4 regions of the Alishewanella sp. SMS8 genome follow, and region 4 is predicted to be linked to each of the others. Evidence: predicted binding sites of a transcription regulator. Region 4 holds the regulator's gene; each other region holds the start of a gene.
What was found. The regulator sigma-54, encoded in region 4, starts transcription at its own class of promoters, with help from an activator protein. The targets are predictions, from matches to a motif close to GTTGGCACGNNNNTNGNNT.

Region 1 (5,895 bases), on a different contig from region 4:
AAAGTCACTCCTGAAGTCAGTGAAGACAGTTTTTCGGCTTTTTTAGGTTGTCCCATTATCCATCATCGTAAAGTGCTGGGTGTATTAACCATTCAGCAAGCGGCTGAACGGGTATTTAGCGAAGATGAAGAATCCTTTCTGGTAACACTGGGCGTGCAGCTTGCCTCGGTGTTAGCTAATGCTGAAATGCGTGATGCGGCGACACGAATTACCCCTTTTAGCCAGCAAGGCTCACAGTTTCATGGTTTACCTGGTTCTCCCGGGATGGCCATTGGCGAAGCCTATGTTGCGCAGCCGGCCAGTGACTTTGCTGCTATTTCGTTAAAGCGCGCCGAAGATCCAGAAAAAGAATTAGCCTTGTTTTATCGGGCCGTTAAAATCACCAAAGCCGAATTTAATCGTTTAGCAGAGCGCATGTCGAGCCATTTACCGGCCGATGCATTAGCTATTTTTGATGTATATCATCAGCTTCTTGACGCTGCCAGCCTGGGGCGCGAAATCGAAATTCAAATTACCGATGGTTGGTGTGCCAAAAGTGCTTTAAAACGCGTGGTAGAGCGTTTTGCCCGGCAGTTTGATGACATGGATGACCCTTACCTGAGAGAGCGCGGTTTAGATATTCGTGATCTGGGGCAACGGGTGCTCAATAATTTATTGGATACCGAACAACGCCGCGCTAAATTACCCGATAAAGTGGTATTGGTGGCTGATGAAGTTACGGCGACTATGCTGGCCGAAATTCCACGTGAGCAATTAGTTGCTGTGGTTTCACTGCGAGGCTCCGTAAACTCGCATGCTGCTATTATGGCTCGCGCTTTAGGGATCCCAGCCGTGATGGGGGTGAGTGAGTTACCGTTGTTGCACTGGCATGCGCAGCGCGTGATTGTAGATGGCTACCAAGGTCATATTTTGTTATCACCCTCTGAAGCACTCTGCCATGAATATCAGCGGCTTATCACTGAAGACGTTGCGCTAAATGCACGTTATATGGAAGAAATTAGTTTACCATCGGCTTCAAAATGTGGTGAGCAATTTAAGTTTATGGTGAACTCGGGGTTAGCCGTTGAGTTAGAAAATGTCCACGCCCAATACACGGATGGCGTAGGGCTTTATCGCACAGAATTTCCGTTTATCATTCGTGACCAATTTCCGACAGAACAAGACCAAGTCGATTTATATGCGCAAGTGCTAGGCAGTTATCCCGGTAAAACCGTCGTTATGCGCACGCTCGATGTCGGTGGGGATAAAGCACTGCCTTATTTTAGTATTATTGAAGAGAACCCCTTTTTGGGGTGGCGCGGTATCCGATTAACCCTAGACCATCCAGAGATTTTCTTGGTGCAAATTCGCGCCATGATCCGCGCTAATATCGACCATGATAATTTGCATATTTTACTACCGATGATTTGCGATTTGCACGAGGTGGATGAAGCCATTCGTTTGGTGAAGCAAGCTTGTTTTGAGTTAAGTGATGAGTTAGAAATCACTTTACCGCTGCCAAAAATTGGCGTGATGATTGAAGTGCCCTCAACCTTGTATTTGTTGCCAGAGCTTGCGGCAAAAGTTGATTTTTGCTCGGTGGGTACTAACGATTTAACCCAATATTTGTTAGCTGTTGATCGCAACAATGCACGAGTAGCGAATTTGTATGATGCCTTGCATCCGTCGGTACTACGTGCGTTATACCGTTTAGGGCAAGATGCTCAGGCGCTCCACTTTCCTATTAGTATTTGTGGTGAGTTGGGTGGCGAGCCCGCCGGGGTGTTGTTACTGGCTGCGATGGGCTTTCGGCGCTTTAGTATGAACAGCAGTAATTTAGCGCGCATAAAATGGTTGTTACGGCGGGTTGAGTTGGCCGAATTACAGCAACTACTCACAGAGGTGCTGCAGTGCCATTCACCCAAACAAATACGAGCAGAAGTGCAACGCTTTTTAGAGCAAAAACAGTTGTTAACTAAGCTTAGAGCCTAAATATCCCAGCCTGATAATCTAATTTCATTGTAAAGTCACTGCCACTGCAGTCGTCAGTAATTAAGGAAGTTTATGACAAGTTCGGCAATACCCTTTCCTAATCTCGATCCGGTTTTACTCGATCTAGGGCTGGTAAAAATTCATTGGTACGGCATGATGTATTTGTTAGCCTTTGGTTTAGCCTATTGGCTGGCGAATCGTGCTGCAGCTAAACCGGGTTCAGGTTGGAACAGCGAACAGGTTAGTGATCTGTTGTTTTACGGTTTTGTGGGGGTGCTGTTAGGCGGTCGTGTTGGCTATATTTTATTTTATAATTTTGCCACTGTGCTCAACGATCCCTTGTATTTATTTCGGATCTGGGAAGGCGGCATGTCATTCCATGGCGGTTTAATCGGTGTACTCACTGCGATGGCCTTGTTTGCACGTAAGTATCAAAAAGCTTACCTAGCGCTGGGCGATTTTGTGGCGCCATTGGTACCACTGGGCTTAGCGGCTGGGCGAATTGGTAACTTTATCAATGGCGAATTGTGGGGCCGTACTACTGATGTGCCTTGGGCGATGGTTTTTCCGGGCGCGGGTGCGTTGGGCCGACACCCATCGCAGCTTTACCAAGTGGCGTTAGAGGGCCTATTACTATTTATTGTTATTCTAATTGTGCGACGCTTGCGTCCACCGGTTGGTGTGGTCGGTGGGGTCTTTTTGTTAGGTTATGGTTTGGCACGTTTTACCGTTGAATTCTTCCGTGAGCCTGATGCACATCTGGGCTTATTATCACTTGGCATGACCATGGGGCAATGGCTTTGCTTACCCATGATGTTAGCCGGCATCGGGATTATGGTGTTTTCGTTCAAGCAAGGCAGAGCGTCAGGAGTGAGTAGCCAATGAAGCAGTATTTAAAACTTTGTCAGCGCATTATTGATGAAGGGGTTTGGGTTGATAACCAACGCACGGGTACTCGCTGCTTAACGGTGATCAATGCTGATCTTGAATACAATGTCGCTGCGAATGAGTTTCCGTTATTAACCACGCGTAAAAGTTACTATAAAGCCGCCATCGCCGAATTATTAGGTTATCTTCGTGGTTATGACAATGCTGCGCAGTTTCGCGAACTGGGCTGTAACACCTGGAATGCGAATGCCAACGAAAATGCAGCGTGGTTAAATAATCCCGCCCGCAAAGGGGTTGATGATTTAGGCCGTGTTTATGGCGTGCAAGGGCGTGGCTGGCAGAAGCCTGATGGCTCGCGCTTAGATCAGTTACAAAAACTCGTTCACAACTTATCGCAAGGGATTGATGATCGTGGCGAAATTTTGACTTTTTATAACCCAGGTGAGTTTGAATTAGGCTGCTTACGGCCATGTATGCACACGCATACCTTCAGTTTACTTGGTGATACTTTATCACTGACTTCTTACCAGCGCAGCTGTGATGTGCCTCTGGGTCTGAACTTTAATCAAGTACAATGCTTTGTGTTATTGGCTTTAATCGCGCAAATTACCGGGCATAAGCCTGGCAAGGTTTATCATAAAATCGTTAATGCGCATATTTACGAAAATCAGTTACCATTATTAAAACAGCAGCTACTCCGTGAGCCGTTCCCGCTGCCGAAATTACACCTTAACCCCAATATCAAAACACTCGCCGATATTGAGCAATGGGTCACTCCTGATGACTTTACCTTAGAAGGTTATCAATCGCATCCAGCCATTAAATACCCGTTCAGTGTTTAATTGCTAAACCTTGCTGCGGCTTTGGCGATAGTAGGCAAACAGCATAACGCTGTGCATTGACAGCGTTATGCATAATGCCGAGCAGTTGAGTATTTAGCATAACGCGATTTGCTTAACTAACTTAACTTGGCGTAATGCTGAGTTATTTTTTAGTCAAAGTCTGTAGGGTGCGGCAATAACATCTCGTCGTCTTAAATCACACCTAGCGATAGTCGCAATTTCACACTTATTGTCAACAAGCTCTGGTATTTCGTTTAAAACACCTTAGCGTCAAGATCCCAGCTAAAATTCTGGCGTGGTTTTTGCTTTAAAACAGTATTCGACCAGGATGAGGTGATCATGAAATATCTTCTTGCCAGCGCAATATTGTTGCTGCTTTGTGGCTGCGCGCAAAAAGCAGAGCCTGAACCCACTGTCAAAATGCCATTACGGCAAGTTTCTGCCGTTGGTTTGAGTGCACGGCCACTAGATTTTTACACGCATCGTTTAGCACAAACACTGTTTGCGTCGATCAGTAGTGAGCACTTTCGTAGCCCGTTGGCGGTCAGCAGTTTTCTACCGACACGACAACTGAGCCTGGCGCAATTAAGTGAGCAAGAAATTGATTTAGCGAATCAACTTGCTGAAAGTATGCTTAGCGAAGCGGTGCAACGAGGTTTTGTCGCTGTAGATCTGCGCTTACGCCAAGAATTGTTATTGCAAACCGATCATGAGCAAGCGCTATCTCGGCAGATATCGGCGTTACGCCAACAGCATGGTGCCAGAGCATTATTAACCGGCACCTATACCGTGCAAGAAGATGGTTTAGTGGTTAATGTACGTTTGATTGAGCTGGATAATCAACAAGTGATCGCCGCTGCCACCGATTTTGTGCCACACAATGTGATGTGGAGCCCAGATAAAATACAAAAACGCGGTAATTATTTATTCCGTAGTGATCGGATCGGAGAGAAACCATGAGAGCTTTTGTTATCAGTTTAGTTGTCCTTAGCTTAACCGCTTGCGTGCAACAGCCTAGCCAGCAGCCGAAAATTGTGCCAGAGAATGCGGTGACGATGCGGGGAGAACTGGCTCGAGAGCAGCGCATTGCCAACCAACAAGCCTTTGAACCGCAATCGGTCACACAACACTATCGGCAAACCCCCGTGGTAACGCTGGATAATTATGCGCGTAATTTAGTACAAGAGTTGATGACTAATCACCATAATGCCGATGAGAATGCGATGGTGGCGGTAACCGATTTGGCGTTTATTGATACCGATTTACAGCAAGGTTCTGTGTTTACCAATCATCTTAGCGAAGCGATTATTTACGATTTGCATTTGTTTGGTGTGCCGGTATTAGATTATAAAGTCACAGATTATATTCGAGTTACCCCGCAAGGAGACTTCGTACTCAGCCGTGATTTTAACGAGCTTTCTGCAGAGTTACCGATTAAATATGTTGTTACCGGCACTGCCACGCTGCATCAAGCTGGCATTATGCTCAATGCGCGTTTAATTCAAATTGATAGCAAAAGAGTGATCTCTGCGGCGCGAACCTTTGTGCCTGCAGCAGTCTATAATGCCATTTTGCAGCAGCATGGCGATGCCACATTAAAATTAAAGCAGGGTTAACCCCTTTGGCGCTAAAGAAAGACTTGCATGGGTCGATAAAGAACTGACATGCTATGTCAGTTTTTAGGAGAACGCCATGATAAAGAAGAACCTGCTGCTGCTCAGTTGGGCAGCGCTGTTGCTGGGCTGCCAAACGCATCATCAAAGTCAGCAAGCTTACATACCTTGCGATACCAGTGGTCATTGTAATTCTGAGGTGCGTGCGCCATCTCATGGTGCAGCGCAAAGCAATACGATTCGACCTGAGCCGTCAGCTAAAGCAATGAATACTGATCGGCAGCAAGGCTGGTCAGTACCTTATCAATATGTCACCAGTTTACAATCGAATAAGCAGCTCAACGACTATGTAGCGCAAATGGCAATGCAGCTGGTTGAGAACTTTCATTATTTCCCAACAGAATCTCGCATCGCGGTCGCCTCTTTTGTCGATTTAGATGGTGAGTTAAATCGGACTAATATCGTTGGCAATCAGTTAGCAGAAGGCTTTATTCACCAACTGCAGCAATTTGGTTTACAAGTAGTCGATTTTAAAACCACGCGCGATATCCAAATTACCCGCAATGGCGATTTTGTATTTA
Region 2 (5,895 bases), 200 kb from region 4:
GCCAGCTGGCCACTGTACTATGGCGGCATCGCCACAACCTACGAAATGGGATCAGCTCGCGGCCATAACTATCGCCGTACCGATGGCAGCATTTTAACGTATGCCGATGGCGTACAACGTAACTTTATCGCTTATATGTCTACGCTTGAAACCGCCAGTAAGCGCGCCAAAGACCTATTACAGCGCTTTTACAGCTATCGGCAAACATCGCTCACTCAGGGTGAGAAAGATGGCATCCGCAGCTATATTTTCCCTGCCACCCGTGATGCCGCTGGCCACCAAAAATTAATGGGCGTGCTCACCCAACACGGCATTACCGTTAACCAAGCCACGGCCGATTTTCGGGCTTGTGGTAACAGTTATCAGCAAGGCGCTTACGTGGTTAATGCCGCGCAGCCAACTTATCAGTTAATTCGCAATCTGCTAGATGACGACGTCAAAATGGCTGAAGCCTTTATTGCTCGCCAGCAAGACCGTCGCTCGAAAAACCTGCCTGATGAAATTTATGATGTCACGGCATGGTCATTACCGTTGATGTATAACCTGGAAGTAAACCGTTGTAACCGCGCGGTAGACGTTGCCAACACAATCGTGGGCCCAGAGACCACCTTAGCCGGTAAAGTCACGAATACCGATGCCAGTTATGGCTTCATTGTACCTTGGGGTGACATGGCAGCCGCACGCTTGTTAAGCCACGCACTGCAGCAAGGTTTAACGGTTAAAAGCAGTGACTTGCCATTTACGCACAGCAATGGCGTGCGCTACCCCGCCGGCAGTTTAATTTTAAGCCATGCCGACAACCCACAGTTAGCCACTAAAATTCAACAACTTGCTCAAAGCAGCGGCGCTCATGTTACCGGTATTAATAGCAGCTGGATTAAAGATGGGCCAAATTTTGGTTCAGGCAATGTGCAGAACATCCCTAATGCTAGAGTGGCCCTGTTATGGGATGAACCGGCGAACCCATTAAGTGCCGGTAGCGCGCGTTTTGTCTTAGAAAAAGGCATTGATTACCCGGTAACGGCTATTCGCCCGGCACAACTGTTACGTGCTGAACTGCGCCATTACGACGTACTGATCTTGCCAGCAAGCCAAGGCAATTATAATCAAGCTTTGGGGGCGCAAGCTCAACAAAAAATTCACGACTTTGTTAGTCGCGGCGGTGTGTTAGTGGCGCTGGGTAATGCAACCGATTGGTTGATCCAAGGTGATAAGCCGCTGTTGAATAGCAAGCGGGAATTTAAAGTCAGTGAGCAAAAGAAACCTGAAGCTGAAGCGCAAGTCGCCGGTATGCTACTAGAAAACCGTGAACTGTATCAGCAGCGCTTAGAAGCATTTCAAGCGCAGCCTGATAGCGTGTCTGGATTTTTAGCGCGAGCCGAAGTAGACCAAGATCATTGGCTAACCGCCGGTGTACCCGCGAATGTGAATAGCATCTTTGTTGGCAATTATATCTATCAGCCACTAACGCTGGCACATGGTCGCAATGTACTGACTTTCGCATCACCGGAAAAGCTTGTTGCTGGGGGTTTTGTTTGGGAAGAAAATCGCCAGCAAATTGCGCATAAACCGTTGTTAATGGTGCAAGCGCAAGGTCGTGGCCAGGTTATTGCGTTTACCCAAGAGCCTAATTTCCGCGCCTATGTCGACGGCATGCACCTGTTGTATATCAACGCGGTATTCCGCGGTGCGGCGCACGCCACTCCACTGCGTTAATGCTTTAAACGTTTCATGATTCGCTTAAAAGCGGCAGGCTGGAAAACCTGCCGCTTTTTTTGGCCCGCTACTCGGTGTATTGCTTTACCACGCGTGCTGCCAGTGCGGTATTTTCTAATTTCAAGTTCACCTCTTGTTTTAAGATGATCTGCCCCTGCACGTTTGAATCGGCACTGATGGTTAAGGTTGCCGGTTTATGCTTATCCTTACCAAACCAGCTAAACCAACTTTTGCGGGCAGTGCGCTCGGCATAAACCAGATCGCCCTGCACTACTGAGCCTGCCAGCAAACTAACATTACCGTTTAACGTCGTTAGATTTCCAGCGATTTGGCTGCCTTCAATTTTCAAAGTGCCATTTACCGTACTAACATCGCCCGCTACGGTACTGCTGTTGATCACCATGTCGCCATTCACCGTACTCAGTTCGCCCATCACCTTGCTACCTGAGGCCAGTTTAATACTGCCATTTACTGTTGAGGTCTCTCCGGTAACCTGCGCTCGCTCTGCCAAAGTAATGCTACCATTTACCGTAGACGCCGATTTTACCTGGCTATCTTCCGCTACATTGATACTGCCATTCACGGTGCTCACCTCACCCGCTACGCTGCCGGCGGCCACTTTAATACTGCCATTCACTTTGGAAATATCTTCCGCATTTTGCGTGGCAGTTTCTGCCGCCTCCGCGGAAAAAGGCATAACACCGCCAACATAACAGGCAGCTAAAGTAAGGCTAACAGCCAGGGTTAAGGTGCTCAGTTTCATAAATAGTGCTCACAAGTAATTACGTTATATGGAACATTGCAAAAATACAGCCAACTTAATAAGTCTATAAATAACAGCATTTTAAAAAATCGCACTGAAACTAAGTTAGTCGTTTTCACTAAAAAATAGTCGAGAAATTTACGTTCAGCGAATTAATTCGCTCTTTTTTGGCGCATCAGCTGAGGCAAAATGTCACCTTGCGTTGAAACACTTTTTTTCGCAAAAAGAAAGTGTCGCGATAAAAAATTAAAGTAATAGTATCCTCTAACTTAGTTTTCCATTTCAAACTAATGAATACGCTACACCGTCAGAAAAATTTACACATTAAATTGATGTTTAAAATATTACTCAATAAAAACAATGACATGAAATTTGGCGCGAAAAATGCTTAAAAAACTTGCAATTTTTACTTAATGGAATAAATTATGAGACTAATCAAATATTTAATTGCAGCTATTGCTATATCAGGTTCTGCTGCAAGCAACGCAGCAATAATCACAGTACAAGGATCTAATGTTTTAAATAATGGTGTAACTATGTCAGTTACTGAAGCAAGGTCTGCTTGGGAAGCTCTATTATTTTCGCATACATTAGACACTATTATCGGCGCAACTGGCACAGGTGCGAACGGTATTACAACCACGGCAGGTAATGTGTATAAAAATATAGGTAACGGAAGTAATATTAGCATTTCAAACTCTAGCGCTCTTGGTAGTGGACCAGCGATAGGCGGGTCTAGAAATGGCGCATCAAGAATTAGTTTTGATGTCTTTTTTACAAGCCCAGTAAATGCAGTAGCTTTTGATGTTTATGATAATGATGGTGGTGGTATGCAGTTAATATTAACTGATGCTAACACTGGTTTAGAAACCCTCTTCGATTTCAACTCTACAAAAGGGTCCGGCCATCGTGAATTCTTTGGCGTGGTTTTTGAACCAACAACTTTTGTCTCTAGCTTAAGAGTCGGCGGAACAGATCCTGGTGGTAGCACTATTTGGGATAATTTTTCATTTGGTATCGGCCAACAAGCTGTTGATTCCTGTACTTTGAACCCTAGCCAACCACAATGTACTAACGTTGGTGTTTCTGAACCTGTATCACTAGCATTATTTGGCTTCGGACTAGCAGGTTTAGCTCTAAGACGCAGAATCAAAAAGTAAAACATTCATATTACTGGTGCATTTTGCTTAAAACGCACCAGTAATTATTAATAGTTAACCAATTTTTAGGTATTCCCACAACTACTGTGCAGATATGTCATACGGATATATTAATATTAAACGTCATAGTTCCGAATTCAGTACACTATCTCTTTAAAATTTTTTTATGGAAACTTATTTAATCGCTTGCCCCTATTAAACGACACCGCTGTATCAAGCCAAATCAATATAAAATCTAAGCCATTTTTTGCAATAATCTAACATCATTAAATGAATGTAAAAAATATTACTAACACTATTAGAATCAGAGTGTAGCAACTTCACGCTCACACTTAAATTGAATGTACAAACGCACTGCAATACAGATTAAAACGGCTTTTAATTGCTATTTTGCAATGGCGCCTGCCAGCCTTTCGCTACTTTAGCCGCACATACCGGATTACCTTCAGCAACCAGTGACTCGGCAAAAAACCATTCTTTAAATACTTGCCACTCATCATTGATGGGGCTTTGGCACTTACCATTCGCCTGCTCAGCAAATACTGCATCACTACATTGCGGCGTGTTATCCAATTTGCCGTGATAAGCATACGCATAGACGACCTGACAATGGCTACTGACGTAGGTACGAAACACCACTAACCAACCTTGCTGATAACGCACCACACTAAAACTGGGAATATTGTGTTTTACCGCAGTCGCAATAATCTCAGGGGCTTGCACGTCCTTTAACAGCGTTAACTCACCGTTTTGGCGCTGGCGAATTTGAATAGTCTCGCCCCGTCGCCAGGCAAAGCCATCATACTCGGTTTCATCTGCCGCCTGAGTTAGCGCAGTTAACCCCGTAACATCGCGCTTCACTTCTTGGCGGATAGTGCGCTCTACTTGCGCCGCTTCAGAAAGGGTTTGCATTTTATCGCAGGCCACTAATAGCCCTAACATGAATATAACTAACGCAGTTTTACGCACATTGTTCACCTTAATTTAATCGCACAGACATTATTGGCATAGCTGCCCTGTTTTTAACCATTAAACCATACTAGCGATTATTTATCAGGCTGTGCGGGCCAGCCAGCAAACTGGCATAAAGCCAGTTTCCGCAGATATAAAGGGGTTATGAGTGAATATGGACGCTAAGTATCTAGCGGTTAATCTCTAATCTCAAACATTTACCATAAAAAATACATTCACTTTCACCTTATTAAGTCAGCGCCATGCTAGGCTTATCTAAAACAAATCATCATCGCGCCTTAGAAGTAGCGCTTTGCTAACTCTTGCAGCGCCAAGCAGCAAATCAAATAGAGGTCAGTCATGAAATTCGCCATTTTTCCTACCATCGTTATTGCGCTACTCTCTGCTTGTACCTCACCGGTATTCGATGCCGGACGCAGCGAAACCGTGTTACCACTCAGCAGAGCGTGGATCGATGGCCGAGTCGTCGAGTACATCACAACCGACATCTCTGATTTGGCAATGGCTCAAATGATGGGAGCAAACCATGTACCTAAACTTGCCTCAGCAATCAACATGCCCAGAGGCTCTTCTATTGTAGAACGCGTATACAAATTTCCTAACGAAGAACAAATCAGCGTTTTTCAGTCTGCACCGGATCCGGTTGGTGCCGAGAACAAAGACCGCAGTTACAGCCCACTTTGGCGAGTCGTAATGGTTAGATGGTCCACGCAAGCAACCCCGCGCGAACTAAAGTCTGAAGAAGACGTACTGGCTGCCGAGGAGAATAAAGAAGTCGTGCTAGAGATGACAAATATTGTGGTGAACTGCCCCGTGACACGCAGCGAAAATGGTCAAGCGCTTCGGGGGGTGCGCTAAGCATGTTTCGTCTTTGTTGCAAACACTGAGTGGCATTCGTTTGTAACGTACATAGCACTTCTAACTCTCGGTAACTCTCGGGGTCAAATACCCAGCTCTCAGAGTTTTACGTTTTCACCTTTGGCGAGATACTTTCTTTTGCATCGCCAAAAGAAAGTATCCAAAGAAAATACGACTCAATTTCGCTCGAAAGCACGACTGTACCTGCGATGTCCAAGGCGAAAACATCACTCGCGCTATGCTTCGTAGCCGCACTCAACCCCCCGTTTTCTTAAAACCTTGGCCAACGATGATCAGTCGGCTCGCTCTAAAGGGGAATAAAAGCCAGAGCGGTATTCGTTTAGCTGAATAACTTTTTGATGCCCAAATCGGACATTTCAACTTTAAGGCTTTAAAGACCGCTTACAGGTGCAAGCAGAACGCACG
Region 3 (5,895 bases), 310 kb from region 4:
TTCGGCTTCGCGTTCTGTGAGTTGATTAAGCCAAAAGGGCCAAGCCCATTGATACAATGCCCAGCCGAACAAGATGAAAATAGCGGGCAACCACAGTCGTTTTTTGTTTAGCAACGTCTTTACAGCCATGTGTCAATCGATCCTTAATACATTACAGCAGCGCAGTTTGCTGAGTGCAACAAGCCTGCTGCTCAGCGGTTAACTTCAGATTATTGTGCAGCGGTGATTTTAATTTCTATTTTCCAATGCGGATCCGCTAATTTTGCCGCTACCGTTGCCCGTGCTGGTGCACAGCCTGGGCTGAGCCATTGCTCCCATACTGCATTCATTGCCGCATAATCCGCAAAGTCAGTTAAATAAATAGTGGTATCAACCAGTTTATCCTTGCTGCTTTGACAGCGCGTTAACAAGGCATCAACTTGGCTTAATACGTTTTGGGTTTGCAGCGTAATATCATTACTGTCGGTGTCAGGCACCATGCCAGCACAAAATACTAAACCATTCACAATTACCGCTTCAGAATAACGACTAGCAGGATCAATACGTTGTATGCTCATAATCACTCCAAAAAAATAGTGCAGCAGGCATTGCTGCTTATTAAAGCTGAATTATGCAGGCTATTGTGCGGGATGGCAAAAAGGGCGTATGGCAACAGAGTTGCGTACGCCAAGCTCGCGGTTAGGATGGGGGTTATTCTGCTTTTGTGTTATGCAATGTCACCAGCGTAAAGGGCTGCATTGCCGGTAACTGTTGCTGTAATTGGCGCTCTAATTGCTGTAACTGTTCAAGCTCAGCACACAAGGTTGCGGCTTGCTCTTCTAGCGCTAGGGCTTTGCCTTGCATGTTTTGCTCGAGTTGCTCACCCATGGTTTCCATACGCTCGCCAAAAGCATTCATACGATCTTCAAATGAGCCACTACCACTTAACATGCTCTTGCCAACATGCATCAACATATTGCCCATCAGTTGCTGCACCATGTCTTCCATGGCCGCATCAAACTCTGGCCCAAAGGCTTGGTCTAGTTGCTCTAGCTTGCTGCCATTCAATAGCAAGGTATCGCCTTGTTGTCTTACCACTAAGTCTAAGCTTTGGCGAAGGTGTGCAAAAGCCGGTTGCAGTGCGCTTTGTTCCATGTCTGATTGGCCAGTTAACCCTGCAAACGTTTGCTCTAAGGCGGTGGTGGCTAACTGCAAAGCGTTGTTAACTAAATTCAGCGTACTGAAAGCTTGCTGGCGAACACTTTGCTGGTATTGCTGTAATAGCGCCGCAGTACTGGCATCGGTAGGGTGTAATTGCTCGGCAAGCCACAATTGGCCTGAGTTTGAAATACGCCACAGCGGCTGCTCTTCAGCTTGCAGGCTGACATCTTGCGCTGTAATGCGTAAATCATGCTTTAACGTTAAATGACAGTTTTCTGCTGCACTGAGTTGCCCAACAAAAAAGACACAGCAAATAAGTAATAAGGTTCTCATGATCAGTCCTTGGTTGTATTTCAATCACGCTGAGTAGTTTGCAAAGCCAATGCCAACTGCACATTATTGAATTTAATAGCTTTAATTTTTAAGGTGGCAGTTGTGACTGCTTAGTGTTGGCATGAAATACTATTTTTTGGCGAATTAGACCACATTGTTTCAAGGGGTTTTGGTCAGCATGAGTGGTTTTTAATTACTAATTGGCATAAAGAAGAGAGATCCATTCTTTTACCTGAATGACTTTAGCTGGCTAAAATAATCATCTAGATTTTTTGCAGGATATTTTATGCTTTTATCGTCTCTTGTTGCCCAAGCTAGCCCGTTGTCTGAGCAGCAAATTATTGAGTTGCAAGCTTTGCTGGTGAAATTGAATCCGATCCAACAAGCGTGGGTGAGTGGTTATTTAGCGGCCAGTGCCCAGTTAGCGGGGCAGACGTTAGCCGCACCCAGCGCCGCCACCAGTGCTGCCGCGCCAAGCTTAACGGTGTTGTTTGGCTCGCAAACGGGTAATGCCAAACATGTTGCAGAGGATATTGCAGCCGCAGCAACGGCCAAGGGGTTCGCGGTAAAAGTACAAGACTTGGCCGAGTATAAAAATACCAGCTTGAAAAATGAACGCTTGTTGGTGATGGTCACCTCAACTTATGGTGAGGGCGAACCGCCCGAAAATGCCATCAGTTTTTATAATTTTCTCTTTAGCAAGAAAGCGCCTGCGCTGCCTGAATTACGCTATGCCGTATTAGGCTTAGGCGATACCAGCTATGAATTCTTTTGTAAAACGGCGCAAGACTTTGATGAGCGTTTCGCGGCATTAGGCGCAAAAGCGCTGATTGCCCGTGCCGATTTAGATGTCGATTACGCTGAGCAAGCCGAGGAATGGCAACAGCAGCTGATAAAAGCACTGGAGCCCGAATTGGCTCAGGTAAGCAGTGCGGTAGCGGTGGATTTGACGAGTGTAGCTGCGCCAGCGGCAGTCAGTAGCTATAACAAGCAGCAACCCTTTAGTGCGGAATTGTATACCAACCAAAAAATCACAGGTCGAGACTCGACTAAAGATGTGCGGCATATCGAAATTTCTTTAGCCGGTTCAGGTTTAACTTATCAACCGGGTGATGCCTTAGGGGTCTATTTCCGTAATGATCCGTTGTTAGTGCGCGAGTTGTTATTGCTCACCGGCATTGCCAGTAATACGCCGGTGCAGTTATCCGAGTTGCAGCTACCGATAGCCGAGGCCTTGATTGAGCATCTAGAGCTAACGCAATCGTATCCGGGGTTTGTTAGTCGTTATGCCACGGCTATCGGCCATGCCGAATTACAAACCTTGGCGGCTGACAAAGTGGCGTTGCGACAGTATTTAGCCGATCGGCAAATTATCGACATCGTGCGTGATTACCCAGGTTTATTAAATGCCCAGCAATTGGTGGATGCGTTACGTAAGCAGCAGCCACGTTTGTATTCGATTGCCTCGTCTCAAGCTGAAGTGGAAGACGAAGTACATCTTACGGTGGGAGTGGTGCGTTATAACGCCTTTAACCTGCTGCATCTCGGTGGCGCATCAGGCTTTTTGGCTGAGCGCCTAGCGGAAGGTGAGCAGATTAAGGTATTTGTAGAGCAAAACAACAATTTCCGCTTACCCGAAAATGACGACACCCCGATCATCATGATTGGCCCCGGTACCGGTATAGCGCCGTTTCGCGCCTTTTTACAAGAGCGAGATGCCCGCGGTGCCAGCGGTAAAAACTGGTTGTTCTTTGGTAATCCGCATTTTACCCAAGATTTTCTCTATCAGGTTGAACTGCAAAACTATTTGAAACAAGGTTTGCTAAATAAATTAGACGTGGCCTTTAGCCGCGATACGGCTGAAAAAATTTATGTACAACATAAGTTAATGCAGCAAGCTGCGACAGTATGGCAGTGGTTAGAGCAGGGGGCGCATCTGTATATTTGTGGTGATGGCAATCGCATGGCGAAAGACGTACACCAAGCTTTGCTGAGCATCATTCAGCAACAGGGCGGCAAAGATGAAAAAGCGGCCCAACACTATTTAGACCAATTACGGGTTGCTAAGCGTTATCAGAAGGATGTGTATTAATGAGCCAATATCCAATCAAGCCAGAATTTGTCGCCCAGGGTAAGCTGTCTGACAACGAACGCTTAAAAGCCGAAAGTGAGCATTTACGCGGCACCATTACCACTGACTTAAAAGATGAAATCACCGGCGGTTTTACCGGCGATAACTTTATGCTGATCCGTTTTCATGGCATGTATCAGCAGGATGACCGCGATATCCGCGCTGAACGCGCGGCACAAAAATTAGAACCGCTGCACAATGTGATGCTGCGTGCGCGCATGCCAGGTGGCATTATTACGCCAACGCAGTGGCTGGCCATCGATAAGTTTGCAGCGGATAAAACGCTGTACGGCAGTATTCGTTTAACCACTCGGCAAACCTTTCAATTTCATGGTGTATTAAAGCCACACGTGAAACCGATGCACCAATTTTTAAGCAGTATCGGTATTGATTCCATTGCCACGGCCGGCGATGTAAACCGTAACGTGCTGTGTACCTCTAATCCGGTAGAAAGTGAGCTACATCAACAGGCCTATCAATGGGCGGTGCAGATCAGTGAGCATTTATTACCGAAAACTCGCGCGTATGCCGAAATTTGGTTAGATGAAGAAAAAGTCGAAACCACTGAAACCGAGCCGGTGTTAGGTGAACATTATTTACCGCGTAAATTTAAAACCACCGTGGTGATCCCACCGCATAACGACGTGGATTTACACGCCAATGATCTTAACTTTGTGGCCATTGCCGAGCAGGGCAAATTAATTGGTTTTAACGTGCTGGTTGGCGGTGGTTTAGCCATGACCTTTGGTGACACGGCAACCTATCCACGCCAAGCAGAGGAGCTGGGTTTTATTGGCCTTGAGCACGTATTAAAAGTGGCCGAGCATGTGGTTACGGTGCAGCGTGATTATGGTGATCGGGTGAACCGCAAAACAGCCAAAACCAAGTACACCATTGACCGCATCGGCTTAGATAACTTCCGCGCTGAAGTAGAGCAGCGCGTAGGTGTCCGTTTTGCGCCGGTGAAGCCTTATCAGTTTACCACCCGTGGTGATCGTTTCGGTTGGGTAGAAGGCATAGATGGTCAACATCACTTAACGCTGTTTATTGAAAATGGCCGGATCTTAGATTTTCCGAACAAACCGTTAAAAACCGGTTTAGCCAAAATTGCCCAGATCCATCAGGGCGATTTTCGGATGACCGCTAATCAAAACTTAATTGTTGCAGGGGTGCCGGCCAGTCAAAAAGCGCAAATTGAGCAGTTAGCCCGTGAGCACGGTTTAATTGACGATAACCACAGTGAGCAACGCAAAAACTCCATGGCGTGTGTGTCTTTTCCAACCTGCCCGTTAGCCATGGCAGAGGCCGAGCGCTACTTACCTGAATTAGTGACTAAGGTCGAGGGCTTATTAACTAAGCATCAAATCAGCGACGATCATATTGTCTTGCGGGTAACCGGCTGTCCGAATGGCTGTGGTCGGGCCATGCTGGCCGAAGTGGGGCTGGTAGGCCGCGCGCCAGGTAAATATAACCTGTATCTGGGAGGCAACCGCATTGGTACGCGTATTCCAAAACTGTTATTAGATAACGTCGCTGAAGCCGAGATCCTCGATACGCTGGATCAACTGATTGGCCGCTGGAGTCAAGAGCGGCAAAGCGGTGAGTGCTTTGGTGATTTTGTGATCCGCGTTGGTGTGGTCGCAGCAGTCAAAGTATCAAAAACGGATTTTCACGCGTAAAAGGTAACAATAATGAATGCTATCGCCCAAGACTATCACGCCATTTTGCGGCAATCAGCCGCAACTCAGCAAGCGTGGTTGCAACAGATCAATGCGCAGCTCGCTCCCATGAGTGCCGCACAGCGGGTGCAGTGGGCGTTAGCTAATCTACCGCTCAATCCGATGCTTAGTTCCAGTTTTGGGATCCAGGCGGCGGTGATGCTGCATTTAGTCAGCAGTCAGCAGCAGGATATTCCGGTAGTGTTAACCGATACCGGTTATTTATTTCCTGAAACCTACCAATTTATTGATCAGCTGACAGAGCGGCTACAACTGAATTTAAAAGTGTATCGCGCCACATTAAGCCCCGCCTGGCAAGAAGCTCGCTTCGGTCAGTTATGGCAAACAGCGGAGGGGTTAAAACACTATAATCAGTTAAACAAGGTAGAGCCGATGCAGCGTGCGCTGCAACAACTCGAAGTAGGCTGTTGGTTTACCGGCTTACGCCGCAGTCAAAGCAGTACCCGTGCCGATAAAGCTATTGTTGAAATTAGCCGTGGTGTGGTGAAGGTGCAACCGATTATCGACTGGTCTAATAAAGACGTGTTTTATTATTTAAAAGAGCACAACTTG
Region 4 (5,895 bases):
ATCAGCGAAATTGAATCAGAAATTCCACCCCCAACCTCTACTCTAAAGGCGGTGTTTTGGGTTATCGCCGGCTTAGTGTTGTTATTAGCCAGCTCGCAGTTATTGGTTCAGGGTGCAGTCACCATTGCCCGTTATGCTGGAATGAGTGATTTAATCATCGGCTTAACAATTATTGCTATCGGCACCAGTTTGCCCGAACTCGCCGCAAGCGTCATAGGCGTAATAAAAGGCGAAGATGATCTGGCGCTGGGCAATATTATCGGCTCAAACATTTTTAACATTTTAGCCGTGTTAGGCTTAGGCGCAGTGATTGGGCCTTCAACACTCGATATTAATGCTGGTACGCGGGATAGTTACGTGATGATCGCGGCGGCCTTTGCACTGTTATTAATGTCAATACGTATCGGCAAGCAACAACGTATCAATCGATTAGAAGGTGGCTTGCTTTTAAGCGGCTTTATTGGCTACCAATATTTGTTATTTACTCATTTGGCGTAAACTTGGTTATGACCACAAAGACTTTCCGTGAACAGGCTTTAGCGGTATTACGCATCGAAGCCGAAGCCGTTCGACAACTCGAACAATATCTTAATGATGATTTTGAGCGCGCTTGTCAGCTGGTACTCGATAATAAAGGTAAAGTTATCGTCAGCGGTATTGGTAAATCTGGCCACATTGCCAACAAAATAGCGGCAACCCTCGCCTCTACTGGCTCTCCGGCTTTTTTTGTGCATCCAGGCGAAGCGAGCCATGGTGATTTGGGTATGTTGTCAAAAGACGATATCGTTATCGCCATCTCCAATTCTGGTGAAACAGCAGAATTACTGACCATAGTGCCAATTATCAAACGCATGGGTATTCCACTGATCGCCATGACCGGGAAAGCGGATTCTACGTTAGCGCGCTTGGCCGATATTCACTTATGTGTAGCTGTACCTCAAGAAGCTTGCCCACTTGGCCTAGCGCCCACCGCCAGCACCACGGCGACACTGGCGATGGGTGATGCCTTGGCTGTCGCGGTGTTAGATATTAGAGGCTTTTCAGCCGATGATTTTGCGTTATCGCATCCCGGTGGCAGCCTTGGTCGCAAGTTATTGTTGCGCTTAGAAGATTTAATGCATAAAGAGAATTTAGTGCCTATCGTACCGCAAGAGGCCAGCATTAAAGATGCCTTATTAGAGATTTCACGCAAAGGGCTCGGCATGACCACCGTGGTCGATGCACAAGGTCGCTTAGCTGGGCTTTTTACAGACGGTGATTTACGACGTATTCTTGATCAACGTATTGATATACACAGCACCTCTATTGCCAAGGTGATGACGGTCAATTGCATTACGGTTAAAGCAGAAATGCTCGCCGCCGAAGCGTTAAATATTATGCAGCAACGAAAAATTAATGGCCTGATCATTGTTAACGAGCAGCGCGAGCCAATCGGCGCCATGAATATGCACGACTTACTGCGAGCAGGAGTAATGTAACATGGACTTATATCGCCAGTTGTACCAAGCTATCAGTGATACTAACGCCAGCCGCGCGGCTGATATTAAATTACTTATCTGTGATGTCGATGGCGTATTTTCGGATGGGCGCATTTACTTAGGTAATCAAGGTGAAGAGCTAAAAGCCTTTCATACCCGGGATGGCTATGGCATTAAAGCACTGCGCCAAGCTGGCATAGAAGTAGCCGTGATAACAGGGCGACAATCGGCCATTGTGGAGCAGCGTATGAAATCGCTAACTGTGCCCTATATTTATCAAGGGCAAGAAAATAAAACAGCTGCATTTCAAGCGCTGCTCGCTGAACTGCAATTAGATGCCAGCCAAGTCGCTTATATCGGTGATGATTTGGCCGATTGGCAAGTCATGCAACATTGTGGCTTAGCCGTCGCGGTAAAAGATGCACATCCTTATTTGCAAAAGCACGCCCATTTAGCAACGTCATTACCTGGCGGCTTTGGTGCAGTGCGCGAATTATGCGATCTGTTACTGATTGCGCAACAGCGATTTTTACAATTTGATGGCAGCAGCTCATGAGAAAGTTTTTTGTGCTCATCGTCATGTTACTCGTGATAGTCGCGGGCTACCTGTGGTTGAATCCCAGCGTTGAGCAAGTGGATCTGCAAGTGGATCGAGAATTTCAACCGGATTACATTGCTGAAAATGTTACCTTGCGCATCTACGACAATGAGGGCTATATTGCCGATCACGTGCAGGCGCTGAAATTAGAGCATTTTGAACAGCTCGGCTTTACGCAGTTTGATCAACCGCGCTATACCCTGTTTAATAAAGCACATCAGCCTGCTTGGGAAATCAGTAGCTTACAAGGTGTCTGGTTTCCTGAAGATAAGATTATTTTGGAAAACCAAGTGGTTTTGCAAAACAAACAAACCCTAGGTTTAGTAGAACGCGTTGAAACGGCCTCATTACAACTGATGTTGCCTGAAAAAAGTATTCATACGCATGAAATCGTTCAGATCACCGGCGCCGGTTTTTTCATTAAAGGGCAAGGTATGCATGTCGATTTAACAAAAGAAACCATACAATTGCAAAAGCATTTAGAGACGGTATATTTCAATGAAAATTAATAGCTTAATGATTGTTTTGGCCTTTTTTTCTGCCGTTAGTTTGGCCGCCGAACCGGATCATAAACAGCCCATCTCGGTCGATGCAGATAAAACCTTAGCCTCATTAATTGACAGCATTGCCAGTTATGCCGATAACGTTGTCGTACGTCAGGGGTCCATGTTGATCAAAGCAGACAAACTTGAAGTCGACGCCAGTGCTGGTAAAGGTAAAGAGGTGTTTATTACAACAGGCTCACCGGCGACCTATTCACAAACTCTGCAAGGTGATCGTCCTGTAACCGCTCAAGCGAATGAGATCCGATTTGACCGTGCCAGCCGAATTTTAACGTTATCGGGTAATGCCGAAGTGATGCAAAGCGGTAGCTTAGTGCGCGGTGCCGTGATCCGTTACAACATTGAATTACAACAATTAAGTGCTGAAGGTGAGCAAAATCGTCGCGTTACCACGATTTTCACCCCAGAAAACAAGGACAATCCATGAAGTTAGTGGTCTCGCACCTCGCCAAAAGCTATAAAAGCCGGCAGGTAGTGAAAGATGTCAGCTTAGAGGTCAATGCAGGGCAAATCGTCGGTTTATTGGGCCCTAACGGTGCAGGTAAAACGACAACCTTTTACATGATTGTTGGCTTAGTTCCCTCGGATAAAGGCACCATTACCCTCAACGAGCAAGATATTACTTTTGCTCCGATCCACCAACGTGCCCGCGCCGGCATTGGTTATTTACCGCAAGAAAGCTCGATTTTTCGTAAATTGACTGTGCATGAAAACTTATTGGCCATTTTGCAAACCCGCAAAGATTTAAGCACGCAACGCCGCGCTGAAATTGCCGATGATTTATTAGAAGAATTTCATATCGGCCATATCCGCAACAGTTTAGGGATGGCGTTATCTGGTGGCGAGCGTCGTCGGGTTGAGATCGCGCGAGCATTAGCCGCTGATCCCGCTTTTATTTTATTAGACGAACCGTTCGCTGGCGTTGACCCGATTTCAGTACTTGATATCAAAAAAATCATTCAACACCTCGCCCAACGTGGCATTGGTGTTCTCATTACTGACCATAATGTGCGTGAAACGTTAGATGTTTGTGAAATCGCTTATATTGTCAGTCATGGCGAACTGATTGCAGCCGGTTCTCCGCAAGATGTTCTAGCAAATCAGCAGGTACGTGATGTATACCTAGGTGAGCAATTCAGGCTATAGTAAAGAAGATAGAACGCAACTGCGCATTCAGGAGAGAATTACAGGTACATGAAGCCCTCTTTGCAACTCCGCCTAGGACAACAGCTTACCATGACGCCACAACTGCAACAGGCGATACGCCTATTACAGTTGTCTACCATTGAGCTACAGCAAGAAATACAGGAAGCGTTAGACGCGAACCCGTTACTCGAAGGCGATGATGATTTCGAACGTCAGCCAGATGAGGTTGATCACAGTCTTGGCAATATCAATCGCGATACCCTTGACGATCCACGCAACAAAAACTCAGAGCAAAAAGACGCTGCCGATCGCGATACCAGCGATGATCTGAATCAACAAAACATCCAAGAAGATTTACCGCTAGATAATAACTGGGATGACTTAGTCAGTGCCGCCCCTGTTAGCAGTGGCAACATGCCTGATGACGATATGGTGTATCAGGGTGAAACCAGCGATACCCTGCAAGATTATTTACGTTGGCAAATGCAACTGACGCCCTTTTCTGAAATCGACCGGGCTATTGCTGAGATCATTATTGAAGCCATCGATGACAATGGTTTTTTAAGTATCAGCTGCGAAGAAATACTCGACTCACTGCAATCTAACGAGGTCGAGGCCGACGAAGTTGAAGCCGTGATTAAACGCATTCAATTATTTGATCCGGTCGGGGTTGGCGCGCGCTCGGTGCAAGAGTGTTTACTGGTGCAGTTACGGCAGTTTGAGCCAACTACCCCCTATTTAAATGATGCAAAACTCATTATTAGCAACTATACCGAATTTTTAGCAAATAGAGACTTTCGTTCTTTGATGCGCGTGACTAAACTCAAAGAAGAAGAGTTAAAGGAAGTCATGCAGTTGATCCACAGTTTAAATCCACGGCCGGGTGCTGATGTGATTAAACAAGAACAGCAGTATGTGATTCCTGATGTCACGGTGACAAAAGTAAAAGGTCGTTGGCAAGTCGAATTAAACGCTGACGCTATGCCCAAAATACGGATCAATCAGCAATATGCGGCGATGAGCAAAACCGCTAAAAATTCCGCTGATACGCAATTTATTCGTTCGCACTTGCAAGAAGCTAAATGGTTTTTAAAGAGCTTAGAAAGCCGAAACGATACTTTACTCAAAGTAGCCAATTGCATTGTGCAGCAACAACAAGCCTTTTTTGAGCATGGTGAAGAAGCCATGAAACCGATGGTATTGAATGATGTTGCAGAAATGGTCGGTATGCATGAGTCGACGATCTCACGCGTCACCACTCATAAATATATGCATACACCACGTGGAATTTTTGAACTTAAGTTCTTTTTCTCCAGTCATGTTAGTACAGAGAGTGGTGGTGAATGTTCTTCCACTGCCATTCGTGCTTTTATTAAAAAATTGGTGGCGGCAGAAAATCCGGCAAAACCGCTAAGTGACAGTAAAATGGCGGAGATTTTGTTAGAACAAGGGATAAACGTGGCTAGGCGAACTATCGCTAAATACCGCGAATCGTTGTTTATTCCGCCGTCAAATCAACGAAAGACCCTGCTGTAAGTGTCTTAACTAAAAGGAAGAGTCTATGCAAATCAATTTAACAGGCCGTCACGTCGAAATTACCGAAGCCTTAAAAGATTATGTCGAGAATAAATTTGCTAAGCTAGAGCGTCATTTCGAGAACATTAATAATGTACATGTCATCTTAAACGTGGAAAAATTACAACAGATTGCCGAAGCTAAAATCCATCTCACCGGTGGCGAAGTGTTTGCGGTGTCTGAGAACGAAAACATGTATGCTGCGATTGACCAGTTAATAGACAAACTCGATCGGCAGGTCATTAAACACAAAGAAAAACTGTCACGACACTAAGACATTATTATGAATTTAAACGCAATGTTAGCGGAGAACTGCACGAAAAGTGCAGTTCTATTTAACAGTAAAAAACGTATCCTCGAATATATCGCCGAACTGGCTCACCAGCAGCTTCCCGAACTATCTGAATACACGATTCTTGAAGCCTTAATGACCCGTGAAAAACTCGGTTCAACCGGCATCGGTGGCGGTATCGCCATTCCTCACGGCAAACTTGACTGCGTAACTCAACCGATTTTGGTGTTTGTGGTCAGTAAA

Region 1: a site for sigma-54 is predicted at 3,991-4,009, ahead of ORJ01_RS10490 (FlgO family outer membrane protein). Genes of this name have one in related genera too.
Region 2: a site for sigma-54 is predicted at 2,851-2,869, ahead of ORJ01_RS06360 (PEP-CTERM sorting domain-containing protein). Genes of this name have one in related genera too.
Region 3: a site for sigma-54 is predicted at 1,512-1,530, ahead of ORJ01_RS06835 (DUF2884 family protein). Genes of this name have one in related genera too.

Annotation. Positions count from the first base shown of each region.
Region 1 covers NZ_JAPJEA010000003.1:33,519-39,413, forward strand. Annotated here, with positions in the region: gene ptsP (phosphoenolpyruvate--protein phosphotransferase) at 1-1,971, shown strand, start outside; gene lgt (prolipoprotein diacylglyceryl transferase) at 2,044-2,856, shown strand; gene ORJ01_RS10485 (thymidylate synthase) at 2,853-3,701, shown strand; gene ORJ01_RS10490 (FlgO family outer membrane protein) at 4,041-4,661, shown strand; gene ORJ01_RS10495 (FlgO family outer membrane protein) at 4,658-5,317, shown strand; gene ORJ01_RS10500 (FlgO family outer membrane protein) at 5,394-5,895, shown strand, end outside.
Region 2 covers NZ_JAPJEA010000001.1:1,376,613-1,382,507, forward strand. Annotated here, with positions in the region: gene ORJ01_RS06350 (M14 family zinc carboxypeptidase) at 1-1,716, shown strand, start outside; gene ORJ01_RS06355 (hypothetical protein) at 1,784-2,479, opposite strand; gene ORJ01_RS06360 (PEP-CTERM sorting domain-containing protein) at 2,905-3,639, shown strand; gene ORJ01_RS06365 (hypothetical protein) at 4,018-4,608, opposite strand; gene ORJ01_RS06370 (hypothetical protein) at 4,951-5,469, shown strand.
Region 3 covers NZ_JAPJEA010000001.1:1,491,570-1,497,464, reverse strand. Annotated here, with positions in the region: gene ORJ01_RS06845 (M20/M25/M40 family metallo-hydrolase) at 1-129, opposite strand, end outside; gene ORJ01_RS06840 (RidA family protein) at 210-557, opposite strand; gene ORJ01_RS06835 (DUF2884 family protein) at 691-1,473, opposite strand; gene ORJ01_RS06830 (assimilatory sulfite reductase (NADPH) flavoprotein subunit) at 1,760-3,565, shown strand; gene cysI (assimilatory sulfite reductase (NADPH) hemoprotein subunit) at 3,565-5,283, shown strand; gene ORJ01_RS06820 (phosphoadenylyl-sulfate reductase) at 5,296-5,895, shown strand, end outside.
Region 4 covers NZ_JAPJEA010000001.1:1,180,221-1,186,115, forward strand. Annotated here, with positions in the region: gene ORJ01_RS05430 (calcium/sodium antiporter) at 1-498, shown strand, start outside; gene ORJ01_RS05435 (KpsF/GutQ family sugar-phosphate isomerase) at 507-1,478, shown strand; gene kdsC (3-deoxy-manno-octulosonate-8-phosphatase KdsC) at 1,480-2,034, shown strand; gene lptC (LPS export ABC transporter periplasmic protein LptC) at 2,031-2,585, shown strand; gene lptA (lipopolysaccharide transport periplasmic protein LptA) at 2,575-3,066, shown strand; gene lptB (LPS export ABC transporter ATP-binding protein) at 3,063-3,785, shown strand; gene ORJ01_RS05460 (RNA polymerase factor sigma-54) at 3,834-5,321, shown strand; gene hpf (ribosome hibernation promoting factor) at 5,347-5,634, shown strand; gene ptsN (PTS IIA-like nitrogen regulatory protein PtsN) at 5,641-5,895, shown strand, end outside.